DNA from 2 places in the Pectobacterium wasabiae CFBP 3304 genome. Region 1 is predicted to be linked to the other one. Evidence: predicted binding sites of a transcription regulator. Region 1 holds the regulator's gene; the other holds the start of a gene.
What was found. The regulator LexA, encoded in region 1, represses DNA repair genes until DNA is damaged. The targets are predictions, from matches to a motif close to TNCTGTATGTACATACAGNA.
Positions count from the first base shown of each region.

Region 1 (7,513 bases):
CGCCACGCCATAATAATCTGACTTTCCATCTGATGCTCTGGCCCAATCACCAGTAAACGCCCTTCGGCAATATCCTGCGCCACCATCGGATAAGGCATGGTTGCAACACCTAATCCAGCCAGCAATGCACGCCGTTTATCATCTAGCGAGCTTACCGTCAGACGCTGCTGCTTATCCAATAATTGCACCGTCAGCACCGGACGTTCACGCGCGGTATCCGCGACTGCAATTCCGCGGTATTTCACACGAGTCGCATCCGATAGCGGCTCAGGCTCCTGATGAATGGGATGCTCTGGGCTAGCGACATAAACGTTATTCATCGTGTACAGTTTGCGGGTATTCATTTCAGAAGACGCACGAAAATGCATGTCTGGCGCGATCACGATATCAGCGCGCCCTTGTTCAAGACGCTCCCACGCCCCTGCCAGTACTTCCGTCAGAATCGATACCTGCGTATTCGCTTTGAGCGCCAGTTTATCGATCAAGGGAAAAATCCGCTGAGTTGGAATCAGGGCTTCCGTCACAATCGTCAGGTGCGTTTCCCAACCGCGAGCCAGCGCTTCCGCATCCGTGGTGAGCTTATCTGCGGCTTCCAGCAAGATACGCCCGCGCTCCAACAGCATTCGTCCAACATTCGTGAATTTAGTACGATGCCCGGAACGATCGAACAACACCACATCTAACTCTTCTTCCAATTTTTGCATGGTATAGCTCAGTGCCGAAGGCACCCTACCCAGCTCGTCTGCCGCAGCGGCAAAGCTGCCACGACGATCGATCGCATCCATCACCCTCAGGGCTTCCAGCGTCAATGCTCGTTCTCTCGCCATCTTCGTACTCATTCAGGAATTTTGAACATACCGACCAGATTAACTAGCTAACAATCCAACGTCCACACAATTACTATCGGTTTAAGAAATAATTATCTGGGGGATAAAAATTATGATCACACGAAGAGCAGCGGGGCAATGCGGCCAAGCCGATTATGGCTGGTTGCAGGCACGCTATACTTTCTCTTTCGGTCACTATTTTGACCCACAGTTGCTGGGCTATGCTTCTCTTCGCGTGCTCAATCAGGAAGTACTGGCACCAGGGGCATCATTCCAGCCGCGAACCTACCCACGGGTTGATATCCTGAACATTATTCTTCAGGGCGAGGCGGAATACCGTGACAGCAACGGCGGCCATATTCAGGCTAAAGCTGGTGATGTTTTGTTGCTCGCCACTCAGCCAAACGTCAGCTACAGCGAACATAATACCAACACCAGCAAGCCGTTGACGCGTCTGCAATTATGGCTGAATGCCTGCCAGACCAGAGAGAACAGCCCATTGCAGCGCATGGGACTCAATTCATCAAGTCATACTCTGCTTGCCTCACCGGAAGGCGAGCAAGATAGCCTGCAACTGCGCCAACAGGTTTGGATCCACCATGTCGATCTCCAACCAAATGAGCAAAGCACGATAGTGCTACAGGGAAATCAGGCGTATCTCCAACTGATTCACGGTTCAATGGCGGTGAAAGGTGGCCAGCACAGTGAAGCATTACACTGCGGCGATGGAGCCTTCATCAAGGAAGAAACGACGTTGACGCTACAGGCAGACACTCCTTTGCGGGCACTGCTCATCGATCTGGTCGTGTAGTTCTTCTTTCCGTCGTCTTCGCAGGAAAACGCCACTCACTCGGCGTTTTTATTCAGTCGTGGTAAGATATCCGTCTTGTTCCTCAATGTGTCAGGGTGATATGACAATGGATTCAACCAAACAGGACAAACTTCTTGCCCAGGCTGAACAGATTTGTCAGCAGCGCGCGGTGCGTCTAACGCCACAGCGGTTGGAGGTTTTACGCCTTATGGCACAACAGGCGGGCGCTATCAGCGCGTATGACCTGCTGGATCTTCTGCGCCTCACTGAACCTCAGGCTAAACCGCCTACCGTGTACCGCGCACTGGATTTTTTGCTGGAACAAGGCTTCATTCATCGCGTTGAATCAAACAACAGCTATGTGCTGTGTCACCACATCGAAGACCACAGCCATACGTCTGCCCTTTTCATCTGCGATCGCTGCGGACAAGTCACGGAACGTCAAACCGAGGGTGTGGAAGAAACACTACGCAACTTGGCGCAGCAGTCAGGATTTACGCTGCGTCACAGCGTTGTGGAAGCACATGGGTTATGTGGAGACTGCCAGGAAGTGGCATCATGCAAGCAGCCGGATCATTGCGATCACGACCATACTGTTCCGATTAAAAAACGATAGCCCCGAGGGCTATCATTTTTTGCTAACGGTTAGCTCCAGTCGCTATTACGAATAACGCCAACCGCTAAACCTTCTATCGAAAAACTTTGCTGACGCAGGTCGACAACGATAGGGGCGAACTCTTCATTTTCAGCGAGAAGATGCACCGTATTACCCTGCTTCTTCAAGCGCTTCACTGTCACTTCATCGTCAATACGCGCCACCACAATCTGACCGTTGCGCACATCTTCTGTTTTATGTACGGCCAGCAAATCACCATCCATAATACCAATGTTTTTCATCGACATACCGCTCACTCGCAGCAAAAAATCAGCGCTGGGTTTGAACATAGCAGGGTCAACCTGATAGCGGCATTCGATATGTTCCTGTGCCAGCAGCGGTTCACCTGCGGCCACGCGCCCAACCAGAGGAATACCCGTCTCTTCTTCCATCAGTAGGCGAATACCACGAGATGCCCCCGAGACAATTTCAATCACGCCTTTACGTGCCAGCGCTTTCAGATGTTCTTCAGCCGCATTCGGAGAGCGGAACCCCAGTTGTTGGGCAATTTCCGCCCGCGTTGGCGGCATTCCGGTTTGCGCAATGTGATCGCGGATCAGGTCATAAACCTGCTGCTGCCTTGCTGTTAATACTTTCATTCCGCCCCCTGGTTGTTTATACAGTCTTGCTGTGAGTATATACAGGTAAGGCACAATTGGGAATCGAGATATAGGCAAAGCCCCTGACTTTTATTCATTTATGCGTGCCGTCAGGCAAAATGTTGCCAGAGAATGCTGCCCCACACGGCAGCGGCTAGCAAGATGGCAACAAAGACAGCCGCCGACCCGATATCTTTCGCCCGACCGGATAATTCGTGGTGCTCAAGGCCAATGCGATCGACGACAGCTTCAATGGCGCTGTTAGCCAACTCAAATAACATAATCAATACCACAGACCCGATAAGCAGCAGTTTTTCAACCAGCGTCACCGGCAGCAAACACGCGATAATAACGCCGACAATCGTCAGTATCGTTTCCTGACGGAATGCCGCCTCATGCTGCCACGCCTGCTTCAACCCCTTCAAGGAATAACCGGTCGCCTTAATAATCCGGGTCATCCCCGTTGCTTTATTCATTTATCCTCCATTTTTAGACTCTAAATAATTCGAGTTCCAGGCAGGCGGCAAGAGAGGGAATCCCGATGAGCTTACTCAAGTAAGTGATTCGGGTGACAAATCTGCCGGGAGCAGATTTGAACGCTGCTTGCAGCGGCCCTTCAGGGCGAGGCCCACGACGGGCCGAGTATTTAAACGCTGCCAACGCACATGCAACTTGAAGTATGACGAGTATACGCAAAATAGTTCGCATTTTAACGCACCTACGTTGTCTCATCACCACAGATCTCCGGCGCAGTTTCTGGTATCCTTGCGGCGCATTGCTAACAAGAGGCTCTACGTTGTTATGTCAGGTTGGCGTAAAATTTACTATAAACTATTGAATCTCCCACTGAAACTGTTGGTGAAAAGCAAAGTTATTCCTACAGATCCGGTGGTCGAGTTGAGGTTAGATCCCTCACGTCCTATACTCTATGTTCTGCCTTATAATTCCCAGGCGGATCTACTGACGCTACGCGCGAAATGCCTGGCATTGGGGTTACCCGATCCCTCGCAGTCGTTCGAATTCAATGGCGTCGAACTCCCCAGCCACGTATTTATTAATGACGGGCCGCGCGTCTTCCGCTATTACGTTCCCAAACAGAAATCTGTCAAGCTGTTCCACGACTATCTGGATCTGCACCGAGCCAATCCAGATCTAGACGTGCAGATGGTGCCGGTTTCCGTGATGTTTGGGCGCTCTCCAGGTCGAGAAGGCCATTCTCAGGCCACGCCACACCTGCGGTTACTCAACGGCATCGAAAAATTCTTTGCCGTACTGTGGCTAGGCCGTGACAGCTTTGTCCGCTTCTCCAGCCCGGTGTCGCTGCGCTATATGGCGACTGAGCATGGCACTGACAAAACCATAGCCCACAAACTGGCGCGTGTCGCGCGTATGCACTTCTCTCGCCAGCGTTTGGCGGCAGTTGGCCCACGTTTACCGGTGCGTCAGGATCTGTTTAACAAGTTACTGGATTCCAAAGCGATCAAGAAAGCCGTAGACGATGAGGCACGCAGTAAGAAGATTTCTCATGAGAAAGCGCAGCAAAATGCGATTGCGCTGATGGAAGAAATCGCCGCCGATTTCTCCTACGAAGCGGTGCGCCTGTCGGATCGCGTATTGAGCTGGACGTGGAACCGCCTTTATCAGGGGATCAACGTCCATAACGCCGAACGCGTTCGTCAACTGGCGCAGGATGGTCACGGCATTGTCTATGTGCCTTGCCACCGCAGCCATATGGATTACCTGCTGCTGTCCTACGTCCTGTACCATCAAGGCTTAGTCCCGCCGCACATCGCCGCAGGCATCAACCTTAATTTCTGGCCGGCAGGCCCGATCTTCCGCCGTCTTGGCGCGTTCTTTATTCGTCGAACCTTCAAAGGCAACAAACTCTATTCCACGATTTTCCGCGAATACCTGGGCGAGTTGTTTGCCCGTGGTTATTCCGTTGAATACTTTATGGAAGGCGGACGCTCGCGCACGGGGCGTCTTCTTGATCCCAAAACCGGTACGCTGGCCATGACCATTCAGGCCATGCTCAGAGGCGGCACGCGTCCTATCACACTGGTGCCGATTTATGTCGGTTACGAGCATGTGATGGAAGTCGGTACCTATGCGAAAGAGCTACGCGGCGCAGTGAAGGAAAAAGAAGGCTTTATGCAGATGGTGCGCGGTTTGCGCAAGCTGCGTAATTTAGGTCAGGGCTATGTGAACTTCGGTGAACCGCTCCCGCTAACAACCTATCTGAACCAGCATGTACCGCAGTGGCGTGATGCGATTGATCCCATTGAGGCACAGCGCCCAAGCTGGCTAACGCCGACGGTGCAAGATATCTCTATGGATATCATGGTGCGCATCAATAACTCTGCGGCAGCAAACGCGATGAACTTGTGCTCCACAGCGTTATTAGCATCGCGCCAGCGTTCACTGACGCGTGAGCAAATGCACGAACAGCTCGATTGCTACCTGCAACTGCTGCGTCAAACGCCTTACCACAAGGATATTACGGCTCCCAAAAAGACAGCGAATGAATTGCTGGAACACGCGCTGGGCATGAACAAATTCGAAGTGGAGAAGGACAGCATTGGCGATATCATCATTCTGCCACGCGAACAGGCAGTTCTGATGACGTATTATCGTAATAACATCCAGCATCTGTTGGTGTTACCGTCGTTGATCGCCAGCATCGTCATTCATCATCGTCGGATTACGCTTGCCGACGTTGTGCAACAAATCACGCTAATCTATCCGCTGCTGCAAGCCGAGTTGTTCCTGCATTATTCCAAAGAGCAATTACCGGACGTACTGGAAACACTAGCTAATGAACTGATTCGACAACAGTTACTGTGCAGCCGTGATGGCGAATTAGCCATCAATCCACCACGCATCCGTACACTACAACTGCTGTCTGCTGGCGTGCGTGAAACGCTACAACGTTATGCGATTACGCTGTCTTTACTGTGTGCAAATCCAGAAATCAACCGTGGAACGCTGGAGAAAGAAAGTCGGAATATGGCACAGCGTCTGTCCGTTTTACACGGTATTAATGCACCGGAGTTTTTCGATAAAGCAGTGTTCTCAACGCTGGTCGCCACGTTACGCACAGCCGGGTATATCACCGACAGTGCGGAAGCGGCGCAAGGCGATATTGTGGCAATCTACAGCATCCTTGGCGATCTGATCACTCCAGAAGTTCGGTTGACTATCGAAAGCGCCAGCTCACCCACCGAAATGGAAACAGCCAGTCAGACGGTGGAAGAAGCAAAGCAGGAATAGCCTGACCGGAGTAACGGGAAAATGGCGGATAACACGCCGCCATCAAGCCGTGGATGCGTTTAGCATAATAAACGTATCACAAAACATTCCGTCATAAAAAAGCAGCGAGAAATCGCTGCTTTTTTGTCTCTACCATCTACCTTACAGGCCGAACAGCACACCAATAAATATCGCCATACCTGCATATTTATTATTGTGGAATGCCTTAAAGCAGGCATCACGTTCACGCCCAGCAGTCAGTATTTGCTGATAGACAAACATCCCACCAGCCACCAGCAGAGAAATAGTGTAGGGGGTTCCCAGTCCGGTGATGTATCCCAAAGCCAATAACAACGCCAGCATACTAAGCTGCAATAACCCGATGATGACATTGTCAAAACGACCAAATAAGATCGCCGTGGATTTCACGCCGATCTTCAGGTCATCATCACGATCCACCATCGCATATTGCGTATCGTAAGCCACCGTCCAGCAAATATATGCCAAAAACATCATCCAGCAGGTTACCGGCAGGCTTTCACTGACTGCCGCGTAGGCCATGGGGATCGACCAACCGAATGCCGCCCCCAGCACAAACTGCGGCAGATGGCTGACCCGTTTCATAAACGGATAAATCCACGCCAGAGCCAGCCCGGCGACAGACAGCAGGATCGTCATCTTATTCAGCGTCAACACCAGACCAAATGCCAGCAAGACCAGAACCACAAACAGAACTTTGGCAGATTGCTCGCTCACCTCGCCGCTGGGCAATGGGCGAGAAGCGGTGCGTTTTACATGGCCGTCAAAATGACGGTCAGCATAATCATTGATGACGCAGCCCGCCGCACGCATAAGGAAAACGCCTGCGACAAAAACAAAGAGCGTCCACGGTGCAGGTGTTTTCCCTCCCGCCAGCCACAGTGCCCATAGTGTTGGCCACAGCAGCAACAGGGAACCTATCGGTTTATCAATTCGCATCAAGCGACAATAAGCCAGCCATTTCCCTGCTGTAACACTTCTTTCCAAGGATTTATCTCCTCAAATTACCTGCCAACCTTCATCACTGGGTGTGTAATAAACCGGTGATTCCGGTAAGAAAAGCTCAGTCAACAGTAACGGATGCCCAGAAAGACACAGGCGGGAACGCCGCGCCCATAAACCTTCGCAGCATCCGGTATGAATGTAATCACGCGTCAGCGATTTTTGCTCAAACAGATAACGACCCAACGGTTGATTGCCTATTTTCACCAAAGCCGCACCAGAACCGTCAAGTGTCTGTTGTGGGACAATCGTTCGGCCGAAAAGCCAGGGGCGATCGTCACCATACAGCACAACTTCACGCAGCCAGTAACGTTCATCAAGCGGGAGTTGA
Region 1 covers NZ_CP015750.1:2,434,110-2,441,622, reverse strand. Annotated here, with positions in the region: gene A7983_RS11055 (LysR family transcriptional regulator) at 1-827, opposite strand, end outside; gene A7983_RS11050 (pirin family protein) at 940-1,638, shown strand; gene zur (zinc uptake transcriptional repressor Zur) at 1,745-2,254, shown strand; gene lexA (transcriptional repressor LexA) at 2,284-2,892, opposite strand; gene A7983_RS11035 (diacylglycerol kinase) at 3,003-3,368, opposite strand; gene plsB (glycerol-3-phosphate 1-O-acyltransferase PlsB) at 3,694-6,162, shown strand; gene ubiA (4-hydroxybenzoate octaprenyltransferase) at 6,304-7,167, opposite strand; gene ubiC (chorismate lyase) at 7,180-7,513, opposite strand, start outside.

Region 2 (7,513 bases), 1.3 Mb from region 1:
GGTGGAAGCGTTGGCTCGGCGCGATAGGACGGCGGCGAATACGGGGATTCAGATTCGTTAAACGTATGCGGTTCAGATTCGTGTTCATTCCCCGCACTAAACGGCGAGAACGAAAAGGCGTTATATGGAGCCACAGGGGTTGGGTGAACCGGCTCACTGACCGCAGGTGACGCTAGCGAAACAGGGGCTTCCTCATCAGGCTGCGGCGCGCTGGCGTCATAACGAGACTGCTGCTGCGCAGCGAAATCTCTGGCTAACTGCGCTTGCAGAAGTGCATCTTCATCGTCTTCCTGTAACGGGTACGCTTCACCATAACGCTGGCGCTGCTGGTCCAGATACGCTTGTTGCAACGCAGTTTCTTGCTGCGCGATGTCATCCGGTGTCTCTTCCTGATACACGTCGTTCGTCAATTCCGTTTCTACGCTATCGCTCTGCGCCTGTAGCCTTGCTTGCTCTTCGGCCAGCCGCTGCGACGGTAACTTGATTCCATATGACGCCAACTCGCGGCGAGTAGGAATGCGTACCGGGTTAGGACGTGGCAGTTCCGGCCCTACGCCGCGTTTAATCTGCGGGTTATCATCCGCATCAGCACTGAACGCCGGCATAAAGGTGTTATTCGCGTTGAAATCGATATCACGTGCAGATTGTGACGGATCAGCAAACGGTTGAGCCACTGGCGGCGTTACGATCGCCGGTACGACACTATTTCCGTAAGCATTCCCGTAAGGCATAGATGCACTGCCATAGGGCTCAGGCGGGGTTACGTTCTCCTGCATCGATACAGGAGGTTCAGGGATCTCAAACGAATACAGCGGCGGATTCAGCGGTGGCGTCGAGTCAATCGCAGATGGCGTAACAGGCGACACAATGCCAGGTAATGACGAGTCAGACAATGCTGCCGCTGGCGTTTCTGCCGAGAGCATCGATTGTGTAGCAGTCGGCACGTTTTCAATTGAAGATGATGCCTCTTCTATCGCGTTATCTGCCACCGTGTCGTGTACGGCATCAGCAACGGAAGGGGCAGAAAACAGAACGTCATCGTCATCTCGCGGTTGCGTTATCGCCTCACCGGAGGTTTCATCGTGATGCAGGTTAAGCACATCGTTCTCATCCTCTTCACGATCGTTTTCTTCGCGATAATTCTCATCACGATAGTCCTCATCGCGACGTGAACGGTTTGACATGAATGTCAGACAACCCAACACTCCAGCGCCAATTTTTTCGGCGATCGTTAACCATGACCAGCCGGTAAACAACGTTAACCCAGCCCCCCAGACACACAGCAGAACCAGCGTCGCCCCCATGCTATTGAAACGTGGAATCATTGAGCTGCTCAACAGGCTTCCCAATACACCACCGGAAGCAAAATAGTAGAGATCGTCAATATTTAACGCAGCCAGACCACAAGAGGTCAGGATCAGTGCCAACGTCCCAATCAGGCGAAGTGAAAAAGTAAAGTACTCAATGGATTGGTGGTTATCACGCTGGCGGAAAGCCACCCAGCACAGGGATAACATAATCGGTGGAATGGCATAGGCCAGAACGCCAAAAATAAAGAACAGCGTATCCGCCAGCCAGGCACCTGCCACACCACCAACGTTATGGATAGGCTCATGCCACGCAGTCTGCGACCAACTGGGATCGGAGGGGCTGAAACTAAGCAATGCGACACTGAGATAAACGGCAAAAAGTGCCACAACGATTAAAATCGCTTCAAGCAAACGACGTGTTCCGCTGAGTTTCTTCAGGGTAACGTCTTTATCTTCTGTATATTCCTGGCTCAAGAGTCTCTCCAGGGGCCTGTAAGGTTTATGACAAAGCGCCGAGAAAACCCGGCGCTGGGACTGTATAAATTCACAGGAGTGTAGCTGAATTTATCGGGTTTTGCACCCACGCGTTTACCGAGTCTTAATGACCAGACGGTTGCTTTGCTTCACTTCTTCCATCACTACGTAAGTACGGGTGTCGTTTACACCCGGCAAACGCAGCAGCGTTTCGCCCAGGAGTTTACGGTAAGCGGACATGTCCGGTACGCGCGTTTTCAACAGGTAGTCAAAATCACCGGAAACCAGATGGCATTCCTGAATTTCTTCCAACTTCTGCACCGCAGAGTTAAACTGTTCAAACACATCAGGCGCACCGCGATTTAGCGTTATTTCAACAAAAACCAGCAGTGACGCATCCAGATAATGCGGGTTTAGCAGCGCTGTGTAGCCATTAATGAAACCCTGTCTTTCCAGACGACGTACACGCTCCAGACAAGGTGTTGGCGACAGTCCAACCCGTTTGGAAAGCTCGACATTGGAAATACGCCCATCTTTTTGCAATTCGTTCAGGATGTTACGATCAATACGATCGAGATCTTTTCCTGGTCGCTTTTTAGTGTCTACCATTATTATTGTCTCTCTTCACTTTTCCCTGCACCCGCTTTACCCCGATAGACCTCATGTATCAGAGTTACCCTTAAAGAAGACACGCTGCCTATTTTGTCTATCAACAGTCATTAACTTTTCGCTCTCGCCCCACGTATTGCTCACCCGCGAAGAAGACCATCACGTCATATCCGTGGCCCAAAGGCCTACCTGCGCAAAAACGAATAAAAAAGCCGAGCTTTTAACTGTCCACATACAAAAAATTTCCTCTTACCTAGATGTTTTCGCAAATGCACAGCCGATTGTCAAAGTAAAACAACGAAAATCAGAAGAAACTGCCAGATCCGATAAGCCAGAGCCATCCGCAGGGGTAAGCTCAATCATTTTACTTATGAATGCGTCTGATTTTTCAGCAATTTATCATCTCCATCGTCGTTAACGATTAAACAAATAGCCAGCAACTTTTCTGCATACTTTTTTTACTCTTGTAATTTCCTTACAATCGTTCTCATTGTTCGTGGTAGATATGTTCGTTGCTAAAGACACGTGTTTGTCGTAAAGGCTGGTTCTATGAACATTATCCGCCGTCATGAAATGAGGAAAGCATGGGTACCGTTAAACATCACAAGTTATTGATTCTGGGCTCAGGCCCCGCTGGCTACACTGCCGCAGTGTATGCTGCACGCGCGAATTTACAGCCAGTATTAATCACGGGTATGGAAAAAGGCGGTCAACTGACGACCACGACCGAAGTAGAAAATTGGCCGGGCGATGCCGACGATTTAACTGGCCCGCTGTTGATGGAGCGTATGCACGCCCATGCGACCAAGTTCAATACCGAAGTGATTTTTGATCATATTGAACGTGTTGATTTGCAGAACCGTCCATTCCGTCTATTCGGCGATAGCGACGAATACACCTGTGATGCGCTGATCATCGCCACGGGCGCATCGGCTCGCTACCTTGGCCTACCGTCTGAAGACGCGTTTAAAGGCAAAGGCGTTTCCGCCTGTGCAACCTGTGATGGATTCTTTTATCGGAATCAGAAAGTTGCCGTCGTTGGCGGCGGGAATACCGCTGTCGAAGAAGCACTGTATTTGTCTAACATCGCTGCGGAAGTCCATTTGATCCACCGCCGTGAAACGTTCCGTTCAGAGAAGATCCTGATCGACCGTCTGATGGACAAAGTCAAAAACGGCAACATCATCCTGCACACCAACCGCACGCTGGATGAAGTGCTGGGCGATGATATGGGCGTAACGGGTGTACGTATCCGTGATACGCAAAGCGATGCCGCTGAAGAATTGGAACTGGCTGGCGTGTTTATCGCTATCGGCCACAGCCCGAATACTGCCGTGTTTGGCGACCAATTGGCGCTGGAAAACGGCTATATCAAAGTGCAATCTGGTATTCATGGTAACGCGACACAAACCAGCATTCCTGGCGTCTTTGCCGCAGGCGATGTAATGGACCACATTTACCGTCAGGCGATTACCTCCGCAGGTACAGGTTGTATGGCTGCACTGGATGCTGAACGTTACCTGGATGGACTGACCATCAACAAGTAGTGCGATACCGAAACGGAGCGGCGGCGGCCGTTCCGTTTTCTTCCTTCCGATTTGCCTGCCGCAACACAAAAATTGATCGCCTCCCTCATTTCCCCTCTCCTTTTCATTTGCAGCGCGTTCCTGTCGCGGTAACATGGCGGCATTCTGTATGATAGAAGATAATTTTGTTACCTAACAGTTACATGATGGTTATTTTCTGTTAAGTCCATTTCTGCAACATAACGAACTGGTGCCCGATGAAAAAAACCAGACAGCAAGAACTAACCGCTTGGCTGAAACAACAAAGTAAGCTGGCACAACGGTGGTTACGCCTTTCACTGCTGCTTGGATTCCTGAGCGGCGCGTTAATCGTGGCGCAAGCCTGGCTATTAGCTACTCTGCTTCATGCCTTGATCATTGAGCATGCCCCCCGAGAATCCCTGCTTTCCCCCTTCCTTCTGCTGATCGCCACCTTTATTCTGCGTGCGCTTAACAACCTGTTGCGTGAACGTGTCGGTTTTCTTTGCGGACAAGCGGTTCGACAGCACATCCGCAAACTGGTACTGGATCGATTACAGCAGCTTGGCCCAGCCTGGGTTCAGGGTAAACCCGCCGGCAGTTGGGCAACGATGATCCTTGAACAGGTAGATGATATGCAGGACTACTACGCCCGCTATCTGCCGCAAATGTATCTTGCCGCACTGATCCCGCTGCTTATCTTGATCACCATTTTTCCGCTCAACTGGGCAGCGGGTCTGATTCTGTTTCTGACTGCACCGCTCATCCCTCTGTTTATGGCACTGGTCGGCATGGGCGCAGCGGATGCCAATCGACGTAACTTTTTGGCGTTGGCTCGCCTGAGCGGACACTTCCTCGATCGCCTGCGTGGGATAGAGACACTACGCCTGTTTCATCGCGGTCAGGCTGAAACTGAACAAATCCGTCATGCTTCCGAAGATTTCCGTAGCCGCACCATGGAAGTGCTGCGCATGGCATTTCTCTCCTCGGGTGTGCTGGAGTTTTTCGCCTCTATTTCGATCGCGGTTGTCGCCGTCTATTTCGGTTTCTCTTATCTCGGGGAGCTAGATTTTGGCCATTATGGAATGGGCGTGACGCTCTTTGCCGGTTTTCTCGTGCTGATTCTTGCGCCGGAATTCTTTCAACCTTTACGCGATCTGGGCACCTTCTACCATGCCAAAGCTCAGGCTATCGGCGCAGCGGAATCACTAGTGACCTTTTTAGCCGAAGAAGGCGAATCGGTTGGCTTTGGCACACATGAATTCAGCAGTGATACCGCCATTGCCATCCGCGCGGAAGACCTGGTGGTCCTCGCCCCCAATGGCACGCCGTTAACCCAACCGTTAACCTTCGATATCCGTGCTGGCGAACGTATCGCCTTGGTCGGCATCAGCGGTGCAGGGAAAAGTTCTCTGCTTAACGCGCTATTGGGGTTTCTGCCTTATCGCGGTTCATTAACCGTTAATGGCAAAGCACTAAACACACTGACGTCTGAATCGTGGCGTAAACAGTTGAGCTGGGTCGGGCAAAATCCCCATTTGCCGGAACCAACGCTGCGCAGCAATATTCTGCTCGGTAACCCGCAGGCCAGCATTGTGGCGTTACAGCAGGCGATTGAGCGTGCCTATGTGCAGGAATTTCTACTGCAACTCCCACAGGGTCTGGAAACCGCGATCGGTGACGGCGCTGCACGCTTGTCTGTCGGGCAGGCGCAGCGCGTCGCCGTTGCCCGTGCGCTTATCCATCCTTGCAACTTATTACTGCTGGATGAGCCGTCAGCCAGCCTCGATGCCCATAGCGAGGAGTTGGTTATGAGTGCGTTGAACACAGCAGCACGTTCCCAAACCACGCTGCTGGTCACGCATCAGCTCAACGATATCACCGACTATGACGCGATTTGGGTGATGGACGGGGGTCGCCTGGTCCAGCAGGGGGACTATCAAACACTTCGCGCCGAAACAGGCCCTTTCGCGGCACTGCTGGCACAACGACAGGGGGCGCTGTAATGGCTCAGATAAAAACGATGCGAGTATTAAAACCATTTCTGGCACTTTATCGTCAGCATATTTGGCGCTTAAGTCTGGGTGTGGTGCTGGCAATCGCCACATTGCTGGCCAGCATCGGCCTGCTCGCCCTATCCGGCTGGTTTCTCGCTGGAGCCGCACTGGCAGGGATCGTCGGGCTACTCACCTTTAACTACATGCTACCCGCTGCAGGCGTGCGGGGTGCCGCTATCGCACGTACCGCAGGACGTTATGGAGAAAGAGTCGTCAGCCACGATGCGACATTTCGTGTTCTGCTGCGTCTGCGTGTTTTCACCTTTTCTCGTATTCTGCCGCTCTCTCCGGGTGGGCTGGCACAGTTTCGTCAGGCTGAACTGCTAAACCGACTTGTGGCAGACGTTGATACACTTGACCACCTCTACCTTCGCGTTATTTCGCCTATTGTCAGCGCTTTTGCCGTCATTCTCATCGTCTGTTACGGTCTGAGTTTCATTGATGCCACATTAGCTCTGACGCTTGGTGCCATCATGCTGGTGCTCTTGCTCTGCCTGCCGATTGTGTTTTATCGGGCAGGTAACGGCATCGGGCAGGATTTGACCGCACTGCGCGCGCAATACCGCCTGCTGCTAACGACCTGGCTGCAAGGTCAAGCGGAGTTAACCGTTTTCGGCGCACTCGACCGTGTCCGTCAACAGTTGGCACTGGTAGAAATTAACTGGCTGCGTCGCCAGCGCCAGCAGGCCAACCTTACCGGTCTGTCTCAGGCGGTGATGATTTTATGCAGTGGGCTGACCGTTACGCTGATTCTATGGCTTGCCGCCGATGGTGTTGGCGGTAACACACAGCCCGGTGCGTTAATCGCCCTGTTCGTGTTCGCGTCACTTGCCGCCTTCGAAGCACTGGCACCGGTCACAGTGGCCTTCCAGCATATGGGACAAGTCATTGCTTCCGCCGCAAGGGTCGATCAAATCATTCGTCAGCCTGTTGACGTCACGTTCCCAACGCGTGGCCCAGAAACTTCACGCACAGCTTTACTTGAACTCTCACATGTCAACTTCACTTATCCCGGTCAGCCACAGCCCGTGCTGCAAAATATCACGCTCTCTATTCAGGCAGGCGAGCATCTGGCACTGCTGGGGCGCACCGGATGCGGGAAATCGACGTTATTACAATTGCTGACTCGGGCATGGAATTGTGAATACGGGGACATTACGCTCAATGGGCACCCGCTTGCCAATTGGCGGGAAGACGATCTCCGCGCCATGATGAGTGTGGTGCCGCAGCGTGTGCACATTTTCAGCGCAACGCTACGTGATAATCTGTTACTGGCTGCACCGACGGCACAGGACGAAAAACTGAACGAGGTATTACAACAGGTAGGGTTGGAAAAACTGCTAGAAAACGAAGGGCTGAATGCCTGGCTGGGAGAAGGCGGCCGTCAACTCTCCGGTGGCGAACAACGTCGCATCGCCTTAGCGCGTGCATTATTACATGACGCGCCATTAGTTCTGTTAGATGAACCCACCGAGGGGCTGGACGCCGAAACCGAAAAACGTATCCTGCTGTTACTCCG
Region 2 covers NZ_CP015750.1:3,767,817-3,775,329, reverse strand. Annotated here, with positions in the region: gene A7983_RS17230 (DNA translocase FtsK 4TM domain-containing protein) at 1-1,784, opposite strand, end outside; gene lrp (leucine-responsive transcriptional regulator Lrp) at 1,899-2,393, opposite strand; gene trxB (thioredoxin-disulfide reductase) at 2,978-3,940, shown strand; gene cydD (heme ABC transporter permease/ATP-binding protein CydD) at 4,177-5,943, shown strand; gene cydC (heme ABC transporter ATP-binding protein/permease CydC) at 5,943-7,513, shown strand, end outside.
Region 2: the regulator LexA is predicted to act here: its motif matches at 1,843-1,862, upstream of A7983_RS17230 (DNA translocase FtsK 4TM domain-containing protein).